Regions from separate parts of the Clostridium fungisolvens genome, predicted to be linked through region 3. Evidence: riboswitches for the same ligand, from Rfam matches in the RefSeq annotation. Region 3 holds a riboswitch; each other region holds the start of a gene.

Region 1 (3,201 bases), 1.8 Mb from region 3:
GAGCTTAAGGATGACGATGTGTGCATTATGATAAATGGATGCATGACAGATAACGCAACTTTAGGCGATATGCATAGAGCACCAGAATATACTCCTAATAAGCCAATGTCAGGAGAATTATGGGCTAAAGTTGCTAAGAAAAAGTGGGGGCTTGGAAATCCAGAGCCATTCTTTGGTCATCATGAGGAAACAAACTGGGAGAGTTTTACTGTAACTTGTAAAGGTAATAAGTTACTTAAGCTTATTGAAAGATTTTCATCAAATGCTCCTGGTAGTGGAGCACTAATGACTTTTAAAGATTCGAATTGGTTGATGAGTATAGTGGTTGCAGCTCAACCACATTTTAAAAATCAACCACTTGATACAACTATTTTCTGGGGGTATGGATTATATACTGATAGAATAGGTGATTATGTAAAGAAACCTATGAGAGAATGTACTGGAGAAGAAATATTAATAGAGTTATTGCATCATCTTCATATGGAGGATAAGTCAGAAGAAATAATGGATACGGTGGTAAATGTAATTCCATGTATGATGCCATATATTGATTCTCAGTTCCAACCAAGAAAGAAGACTGATAGACCAGAAGTTGTTCCAAAGGGGTCAACGAATTTTGCAATGATAAGTCAATTTGTTGAAATACCTGAAGATATGGTATTTACTGAAGAATATTCTGTTCGTGCGGCTAGAATTGCAATATATTCTTTATTCGGTGTGAAAGATAAGAAAATTTGTCCAGTAACACCATATAAGAAAAATCCTAAGGTTTTGAAGGACGCTCTAAAGACATCTTTTAGATAAAATTAGAAAGTTACGTAGATAAGTAAAGAGGGCAATTAAGATATATAACTTATAGAATATTAGTTTAATATTATGGATTTATCGTAAGATAAATCCATAATATTTTTTATCATATAGAAAAATATAAAATTTTTAAGCAACCATTAATATGGAAAAGTAATTATTGAATTGGCAAAATTTTATAAAATAGGTTGACAGAAAACTAATGCCAAGAATATAATATGTATTAATTGAATAATAGTTTTAACTTATCTCGAGAGGTGGAGGGACTGGCCCTGTGAAACCCGGCAACCAGCATGAATTTCATTTAATTTGTGTAATGGTGCTAATTCCTGCAGTTTTATATAACTGGAAGATGAGAATAGATTTCTGTTGTAAATACATGCCAGAGTTTATTCTCTGGCATTTTTTGCTGTATTCAGAAAAACAAAATTTTAGTGTTATCAAAACCTAATAATCTCAAGTCTTTACCATAGTTTTTTGGAAATTCAGTAAAAACAAAACTTATTCGGTTACTAGTTTTTTGTATATACTGAGAAAAGAAATCACAGGTGAAAATTCAGTTATAGACTTTTATAAGCAAAATATTAAGGGGGCATTTGATATGTGTGCAGAAAAATTACTAAAGTTTGAGACTACAGCAGTACATGGAAGTAAGGGATTTGATCCATTAACAGGAGCAATAAGCTTTCCAATCTATCAAACTGCTACATTCAAGCATGGGGGCTTGAATGAAAGTACCGGATATGATTATTCTAGGTTGCAAAATCCTACTAGAGAAGAGGTAGAAAACACTGTAGCAAAACTTGAAGGAGCTAAATTTGGTGCTGGTTTTTCTACAGGGGTGGCAGCAGTAACTGCTGTATTAAGTCTTTTTAAGCCAGGTGATCATATTTTGGTTTCTGATGATTTATATGGAGGTACTTTTAGATTATTTAGAGATATTTATGGACCTTATGGAATAGAGCATGATTTTATAGATACCGCTGATTTGAATGATGTAATAAATAATATTAAAGAAAACACTAAGGCTATTTTTATTGAAACCCCTTCTAATCCAATGATGAAAGTTGTAGATATAAATGGAGTGGTAAAGCTTTCAAAAGAGAAAAATCTAATTGTAATAGTAGATAATACATTTTTAACTCCATATTTTCAAAAACCTCTTAATTTAGGAGCTCATATAGTTGTTCATAGTGGAACTAAGTTTCTTGGTGGACATAATGATACCCTTGCTGGTTTTGTGGTAACTAATGAGGAGTGGATAAATGAAAGAATAAGATTTTATGAAAAGTCTACAGGTGCAACATTAGCGCCTTTTGATTCTTGGTTAATACTTAGAGGAATAAAAACATTACATATAAGAATGGAAAAAAGTCAAGAGAATGCAATAAAAGTTGCTGAATTCTTGAAAAAACATCCTAAGATAAAAGAAGTGTTTTATGTAGGATTACCTGAACATAAAGGATATGAAATTTCTAAAAAGCAGGCAACTGGCTTTGGTTCCATGATATCATTTAAAGTGAAAAATCAGGAAGATGTAGCTAAAATCTTAAAAAATGTTAAAGTCATAAACTTTGCAGAGAGTTTAGGTGGTGTTGAGACTTTAATTACCTATCCACAAACTCAAACACACGCAGAAATTCCAGCTGAAATTAAGAAGAGGCTTGGAGTAACAGAAGATTTATTAAGGCTATCAATAGGCATTGAAAATATAAGTGATTTAATTGAAGATTTAGAAAGCGCGTTGGGGTGTTAATATGAGATTTGGTACAAAATTAATTCATAATGGAAATGAGATAGACGAAGAAACAGGTGCACTTAGTATACCAATTTACCAGGCTTCTACTTTTCATCAAAGAGACATAGATAACTTTGGAAAGTATGATTATTCTAGAAGTGGAAATCCCACAAGAGAAGCATTAGAGGATACAATAGCTCAACTTGAAAATGGACACAGAGGTTTTGCCTTTTCTTCAGGTATGGCAGCGACATCATCTGTTTTATCAATATTTTCATCTGGAGACCATATTGTAATCTGTGAAGATGTTTATGGAGGCACATATAGGATTACTACTAAAGTACTTAGCAGATTTAATATTGAGTTTACTTTTGTAGATGCATCTAAACTAGAAAATATAAGAAGTGCAATTAAGGAAAATACAAAAGCTATTTTCTTAGAAACACCTTCAAATCCTATGCTTAAGATAACAGATTTAAAAGGTGCTATTTCTATTGCTAAGGAGAAAGATATAATTGTAATAGTAGACAATACTTTCATGTCACCATATCTTCAAAGACCACTTGATTTAGGTGCTGATATTGTAGTTCATAGTGCTACTAAATTTATAGGTGGACATAGTGATGTGGTAGGTGGACTTGCTGTTGCTAAAACTA
Region 2 (3,201 bases), 590 kb from region 3:
GTAATCCGAAAAGCATGTAAGCAGGCAGGCTGATAAGTCCTCCACCTCCAGCAATAGAGTCAACGAATGCTGCGATAAAACCTGAAATACAGAGTAAAATTAAACTAATCAATATAAATATCCCCCTTATGAACTATCCCTCAATTGAAAATATTATCATAGTTTGTAATAATTTTAAATATGACGTTAAAAAGATTTTATCGTAGGTAAAGGAAGAAGGGATAAGCAATGAATAAAAGGGGGAGGTTTACCCTTGGGGCATTAAAACATAGAGATTTCAGATTCTTTTTTATGGGATCCGTAGTTTCACTTATAGGAACATGGATGCAAAATGCAGGACAGTCTTGGCTTGTAGTAACTTTAACTGATTCTGCTCTTAAACTAAGTTTTGTAAGTGCACTGCAATTTACTCCAGTTTTATTATTTTCATTATTTGCAGGTGCCTTGATTGATAATTATCCTAAGAAGAAGATATTACTTATCACTCAGTCCATAATGGGAATACTAGCCTTTATACTAACCTTTTTAGTGTTTACTCATCAGATACAATATTGGCATATTCTTGTTCTGGCAGCTATTCTAGGGTGCTGTAATGCTGTAGACATGCCAGCGAGACAGTCTTTTATGATAGAACTTGTAGGAAAAGAAGATTTGATGAATGCAATAGCATTAAATTCAACTGTGTTTAATGCAGCTAGAATGGTTGGACCAGCAGTTGCAGGAATAATGATTAAATTCTTTGGCTTTTTCATTTGCTTCTTATTAAACGCAATTAGTTTTATACCTTTAGTATATGGTATTTATATGATTTCAGTTAGCGGTGAGCCAAAGCAAAATGCTGAGAAGAAAAATATGATGTTAGATATAAAAGAAGGACTAAAATATGTCTTCAATTCTAAAGATATACTCTTTACAATATTGTTAGTGTTTTTTGTATCTACCTTTGCTATGAATTATAGTGTTTTAATACCGCTACTCGCAAAACAAGTTCTGAATATGGACTCTGATGGATATGGATATCTTATGTCTGCAATGGGGCTTGGGTCGATGATTTCTGCTTTTACTGTTGCAACTAGAAGTAGAGGACCAAAAAGAAAAATTATGTTTTTGGCAGGAGCAGTGATATCTATAATGTTAGTATTTATAGGAGTATTTAAAGATTATGGAATATCTATCGTAACATTGTTTATTGCAGGGGTATTTAATGTGTTATTTTCAACAACTGCTAATTCTACAATTCAATTGAAGTCCAAAAATGAATTTAGAGGAAGAGTAATGAGTGTATATGCAATGGTGTTTGCAGGGGCAACACCACTAGGAAGCTTGTTTGAGGGAGTGATATCCAAATGGTTAAGCGTAACTGATGCTTTTATAATATCAGGAGTAGTTACTGTAATTATAGGATTTATTATTTATACATTAGTTATGAAACAAGAAAAGTTAGATAGAGAGTTACTTAATTAATATACACAGGCTTCCAATAGGAATACTAATAAATAAATAACAAATAACAAAGTAATGTAAAAGGTTTCTTTAATAGATTGTTAATAATGTTCATATATTAATAATATATTCTTAATAATTTAAAAAACTATTGATTTAATTCGGAAAAGATATTATAGTTGTATCAATGGAAAACAAATTAAATATTATCGTTCTTATCTAGAGAGGTGGAGGGACTGGCCCGATGAAGCCCGGCAACCCGTATATGTTCATTTACATATACAATGGTGCCAATTCCTGCGACGCATTTTGCGTTGAGAGATGAGAGTAAATTCAGGGTCTATATCGCCGGAGTTTATTCTCGGGCGTTTTTTGTTCTGTTTATATGATAATAATTATTGTTTAATAATCAATTTAGGGGGATTTGTATGATAAAAATTGAAGGTGTAAATAAGAGTTTCAATGATATACAAGTTCTTAAAGACATTAATCTAGATATCAAAGAGGGCGAAATATTTGGATTGGTTGGCCATAGTGGGGCTGGAAAGTCAACCTTGCTTAGATGTCTGAACGGACTTGAGTCCTATAATGCAGGAAGTGTTACTGTTGGTGGACAAGAAGTGAAAGACCTTAAAGGTAAGGAAATGAGAAGTTTCAGAAAGGATCTAGGAATGATATTCCAACACTTTTCTCTTCTAGAAAGAAAAAATGTGTATGACAATATAGCTTTACCGATGGAATGTTGGGGCATACCAAAGGCTAAAGTAAAAACTAGAGTAGATGAACTTCTAAAGATTGTAGGATTAGAAGACAAAGCAAAAAGTAAGCCAAGACAACTTAGTGGTGGACAAAAGCAGAGGGTAGCAATTGCAAGAGCTTTAGCACTAGAACCAAAGATTCTTCTTTGTGATGAGGCTACTTCAGCACTTGATCCTAAAACAACTAAATCAATATTATCACTTTTAAGAGAGATAAATGAAAAACTTGGGATAACTATAGTTGTAGTTACTCATCAGATGGAAGTAGTTAAAGAAGTATGCCAAAGAGTAGCAATACTTGAAGGTGGAGAAGTTCTTGAAGTTGGAAATGTTGAAGAGCTTTTCTTAAGACATACTAAAGCTTTAAAAAATCTTCTTGGGGAAGAAGAGATACTGCCAACTGAAGGAGTAAACATAAAGATATTATTCCCTAAGGATAACTCGCATCAAAGTATAATAACCTCAATGGCAAGAGAGCTAGACATCGATTTTTCAATAGTTTGGGGTAAACTTGAAAAATTTAGAGATGATGTACTAGGATCATTAGTTATTAATGTAAGTAAAGATAAAGAACAGGACATTATAAACTATTTAGATTCTAAGCATGTTGGATGGGAGGTTACTATAAATGAGTGATAATTTTAGTCAGTTTTTTAATCTAGTTTTGGTACCAGCTTTAGGAAAGTCGCTATATATGGTGATAATATCAACTATTATTGCAAGTATACTAGGCTTTATACTAGCAATTGTACTTATAGTAACTGATAAGAATGGGTTAAAGCCAAACAGAATAATATACAGTGTATTAGATTTTATAATCAATATATTTAGAAGCTTTCCATTCATCATATTAATAGTTGCAATAATACCACTTACAAGATTTATAGTAGGTAAAAGTATAGGTGAAACAGCAGCTCTGGTTCCTTTAACAATAGGGGCAGCGCCATTTATAGCAAGAGTTATAGAAGGTGCTTTAAAGGAAGTAGACAAGGGGTTAATT
Region 3 (3,201 bases):
TATCATATTTAAAAATTGTTGAGATAAAATTTTTCGTCATATTTGCCTTTGGTTCAGAGAATATCTGCACTAAGCTTCCCGCTTCAACAACTTCTCCTTTATCCATTACTGCTACCTCATGACATATTTCCTTAACTACTTCCATCTGATGAGTTATTAAGACTATAGTAAGTGCTAATTTTTCATTTATTTCTTTTAGCAGTGACAGTATCGAGTGTGTTGTTTCAGGATCAAGAGCTGAAGTAGCTTCATCACATAAAAGTACCTGTGGATCATTTGCAAGTGCTCTCGCTATTGCCACTCTTTGTTTTTGACCTCCACTTAACTGGGACGGATATGCTTTTACCTTATCACTCAAACCAACTAAATTTAGTAAGCTTTCAACCTTTTCTTTTATCCGCTCTCTACTTAGCCCCTTCCCTTTCAACGGATATGCCACATTTTCAAAAACATCTCTACTTCTCATAAGGTTGAAGTGTTGAAATATCATACCTATCTTTTCTCTACTTTTCCTAAGCTCTTTTGGTGATAGTTTCGTTAACTCCTTATCATTAACAATAACTTCACCACTAGTAGGCTTTTCAAGTAAATTTATACATCTAATCAAAGTACTCTTTCCTGCTCCGCTATAACCAATGATTCCAACAATCTTGCCAGGTTCAACATACAGGTTTACATTCTTTACAGCTTCTACTTTGCCATCTTTGGAGTGATAAGTCTTTGATACATTCTTTAACAAAATCATTTTATTTCCCCCTTTACTAAAAAGTAGATAAAAAAATCCTCCTTCCAATAAGGAAAGAGGACCTGGTAAATAACCCACATATGGGTAACTCACAAGTATAATCTTTCCTTATCTTTCAGACACATAAGTCTGCAGGAATTAGCACCTTGCGAGCAAATGAACACACGCCGGTTGCTGAAACTTCATCGGGCCAGTCCCTCAGTTTCTCTAGATAAGGTTCATATTAATTTTTTATAACTTCGGCTTGAAACCAATTATAGTTATGTTTTTTTTAACTGTCAATACCAAATTTTAGGAATTTTTATAAAGAAATTACGTAATTTTTTTATCCTAAAACTTTAAATAAATATATATTATATATTTATTTATATTTCAAAAATCTTTCATAAAAATTTTATTTCAATCATATTTAAACCTAATTTAGACTTATACATTTCTACATTCACTACTCTAATCTAGCCATTAATCAAATTAGACTTTACTTTAAACTATCCAAATTTGTATATTATAATTTCTTGCTTATCTTTAATATGCATATTCTAAAAAAAATGATTAATTCATAAAAATAATATTTTCTTAGTAATTCAATAAGTTTAGTATTTTATCTTGACATGGAAAATTTTTGCGTTTATAATTCTATTTAAATTAAACTTGTCATTCATGATAAAGTTGAATTTAAACAAAATATACAAATCAATATTGATTAAACAGTAAATACCTTATCAAGAGAGACGGAGGGAATGGCCCTAAGATGTCTCAGCAACCAACATGTTTCATTTGCATGCACGGTGCTAAATCCAACAGGAGTTTTATTTCTGAAAGATGGGGAAGATATTAGTTAAAATATAGGCCTTTATAGGCATGCATTTTAAATCTTCTTCCATTGATGGATGAAGATTTTTTTGTTTTTATAGATTCATATAAACTATAAACACTTGCTGTTTAACTAAATAAGCCGAGGTGTAAAAATGAGTATTGAAAGTGTACGAAATTATTTTTTAACAAATGGTTTGGAAGATCCGGTTTTCGAACTGGAATCCAGTGGGGCTACTGTGGAACTTGCTGCAAAAACTTTAGGTATTGATTCTCAGTATATTGCAAAAACCCTAGCCTTTAAACTTAAAGACAGGGATATTCTCGTTGTAACTCGAGGAGACGCAAAAATAGATAATAAAAAGTATAAGCACCATTTTAATCTTAAGGCCAAAATGTTGAATCATGATGAAGTTCTTGAAGTAACAGGCCATCCAGTTGGCGGGGTTTGTCCTTTTGGTCTAAAAAACAAACTAGATATATACTTAGATATTTCTATAAAAGACTTCGAACATGTGTATCCAGCAGCCGGTGCACACAATGTAGCACTAAAGATAACTCCTAGCGATATAGAGAAACTTACTAAAGCATTATGGATTGATGTATGCCAAGTTTAAAAGTAAAACTTATAAATATAAAAATGGTACTAAAGATTTTTAACTTCAACTACTAAGTTATGAAACTCTATAATTAGAGTTTATGGGGCAATATTTTATAAAAAGGGGGAAATTAAATTGAGCAATAAATTAAATTTATTAGAATTAAAAGTTATAGATGAAATAGAAAAAAGTAAAAACAAGTATATAGACATAAGCCATAGTATCCACCATAAACCTGAGGTTGGAAACAAAGAATTTTTTGCCTCTGCCTTACTCTCTGATACTTTGGCTAAAGAAGGTTTTGAGATCGAGACTGGTGTTGCAGACCATAAAACCGCTTTCATCGCTAGAAAAAAATCTCCTAAAAAAGGCCCAATTATTGCTTTTTTAGCTGAATATGATGCACTTCCTGGGTTAGGTCACGCTTGTGGGCATAATATAATTGGTACTCTAAGTACAGCCTCTGCAATAGCATTATCAAAAGTTTTGGATGAACTTGGGGGAGAGATAAGAGTTTTAGGAACCCCTGCCGAAGAAGGCGGAGAAAACGGAAGCGCTAAAGGTAGTTTTGTAAATCACGGTTTACTAGCAGATGTAGATGCTAGTTTAATAATCCATCCAGGCAATAAAAATCACCCAACCAGCCCTTCTCTTGCTGTTGATCCACTAGATTTCGAGTTTATAGGGAAGCCCGCTCACGCAGCAGCTTCTCCACATGAAGGCATAAATGCTCTAGATGCTGTAATAGCACTTTTTAATGGAATAAATGCATTAAGACAACATGTTACACCAGATGTACGAATTCACGGAATAATAACTCATGGAGGAGATGCTCCTAATATAATTCCTGAATATGCTAAAGCTAGATTCTTTATACGTGCCGCCACAAGAAAAACTTGCGATGAAGTGACTGAAAAAATAAAGAATATAGCACAAGGAGCTGCTTTAGCTACGGGTGCTAAAGTCAATATAGTTGCTTTTCAAAATAAAGTCGACAATATCCTCATCAATAAAACTTTCGATGAGTTATTTATAAATAAAGCT

What was found. Region 3 has a riboswitch for S-adenosylmethionine ahead of bsdtw1_RS18995 (YbaK/EbsC family protein). Riboswitches for the same ligand answer to the same signal wherever they lie in the genome.
Region 1: linked by a shared signal. The riboswitch ahead of bsdtw1_RS10535 (trans-sulfuration enzyme family protein) and the one ahead of bsdtw1_RS18995 (YbaK/EbsC family protein) in region 3 are both predicted to bind S-adenosylmethionine.
Region 2: linked by a shared signal. The riboswitch ahead of bsdtw1_RS16325 (methionine ABC transporter ATP-binding protein) and the one ahead of bsdtw1_RS18995 (YbaK/EbsC family protein) in region 3 are both predicted to bind S-adenosylmethionine.

The regions. Positions count from the first base shown of each region.
Region 1 covers NZ_BLZR01000001.1:2,454,668-2,457,868, reverse strand. Annotated here, with positions in the region: gene bsdtw1_RS10540 (oleate hydratase) at 1-804, shown strand, start outside; SAM riboswitch class I at 1,050-1,166, shown strand; gene bsdtw1_RS10535 (trans-sulfuration enzyme family protein) at 1,409-2,563, shown strand; gene bsdtw1_RS10530 (trans-sulfuration enzyme family protein) at 2,565-3,201, shown strand, end outside.
Region 2 covers NZ_BLZR01000001.1:3,715,735-3,718,935, reverse strand. Annotated here, with positions in the region: gene bsdtw1_RS16335 (sulfite exporter TauE/SafE family protein) at 1-112, opposite strand, end outside; gene bsdtw1_RS16330 (MFS transporter) at 229-1,464, shown strand; SAM riboswitch class I at 1,656-1,771, shown strand; gene bsdtw1_RS16325 (methionine ABC transporter ATP-binding protein) at 1,872-2,837, shown strand; gene bsdtw1_RS16320 (methionine ABC transporter permease) at 2,830-3,201, shown strand, end outside.
Region 3 covers NZ_BLZR01000001.1:4,303,393-4,306,593, forward strand. Annotated here, with positions in the region: gene bsdtw1_RS18990 (methionine ABC transporter ATP-binding protein) at 1-745, opposite strand, end outside; SAM riboswitch class I at 851-963, opposite strand; SAM riboswitch class I at 1,462-1,574, shown strand; gene bsdtw1_RS18995 (YbaK/EbsC family protein) at 1,714-2,175, shown strand; gene bsdtw1_RS19000 (M20 family metallopeptidase) at 2,293-3,201, shown strand, end outside.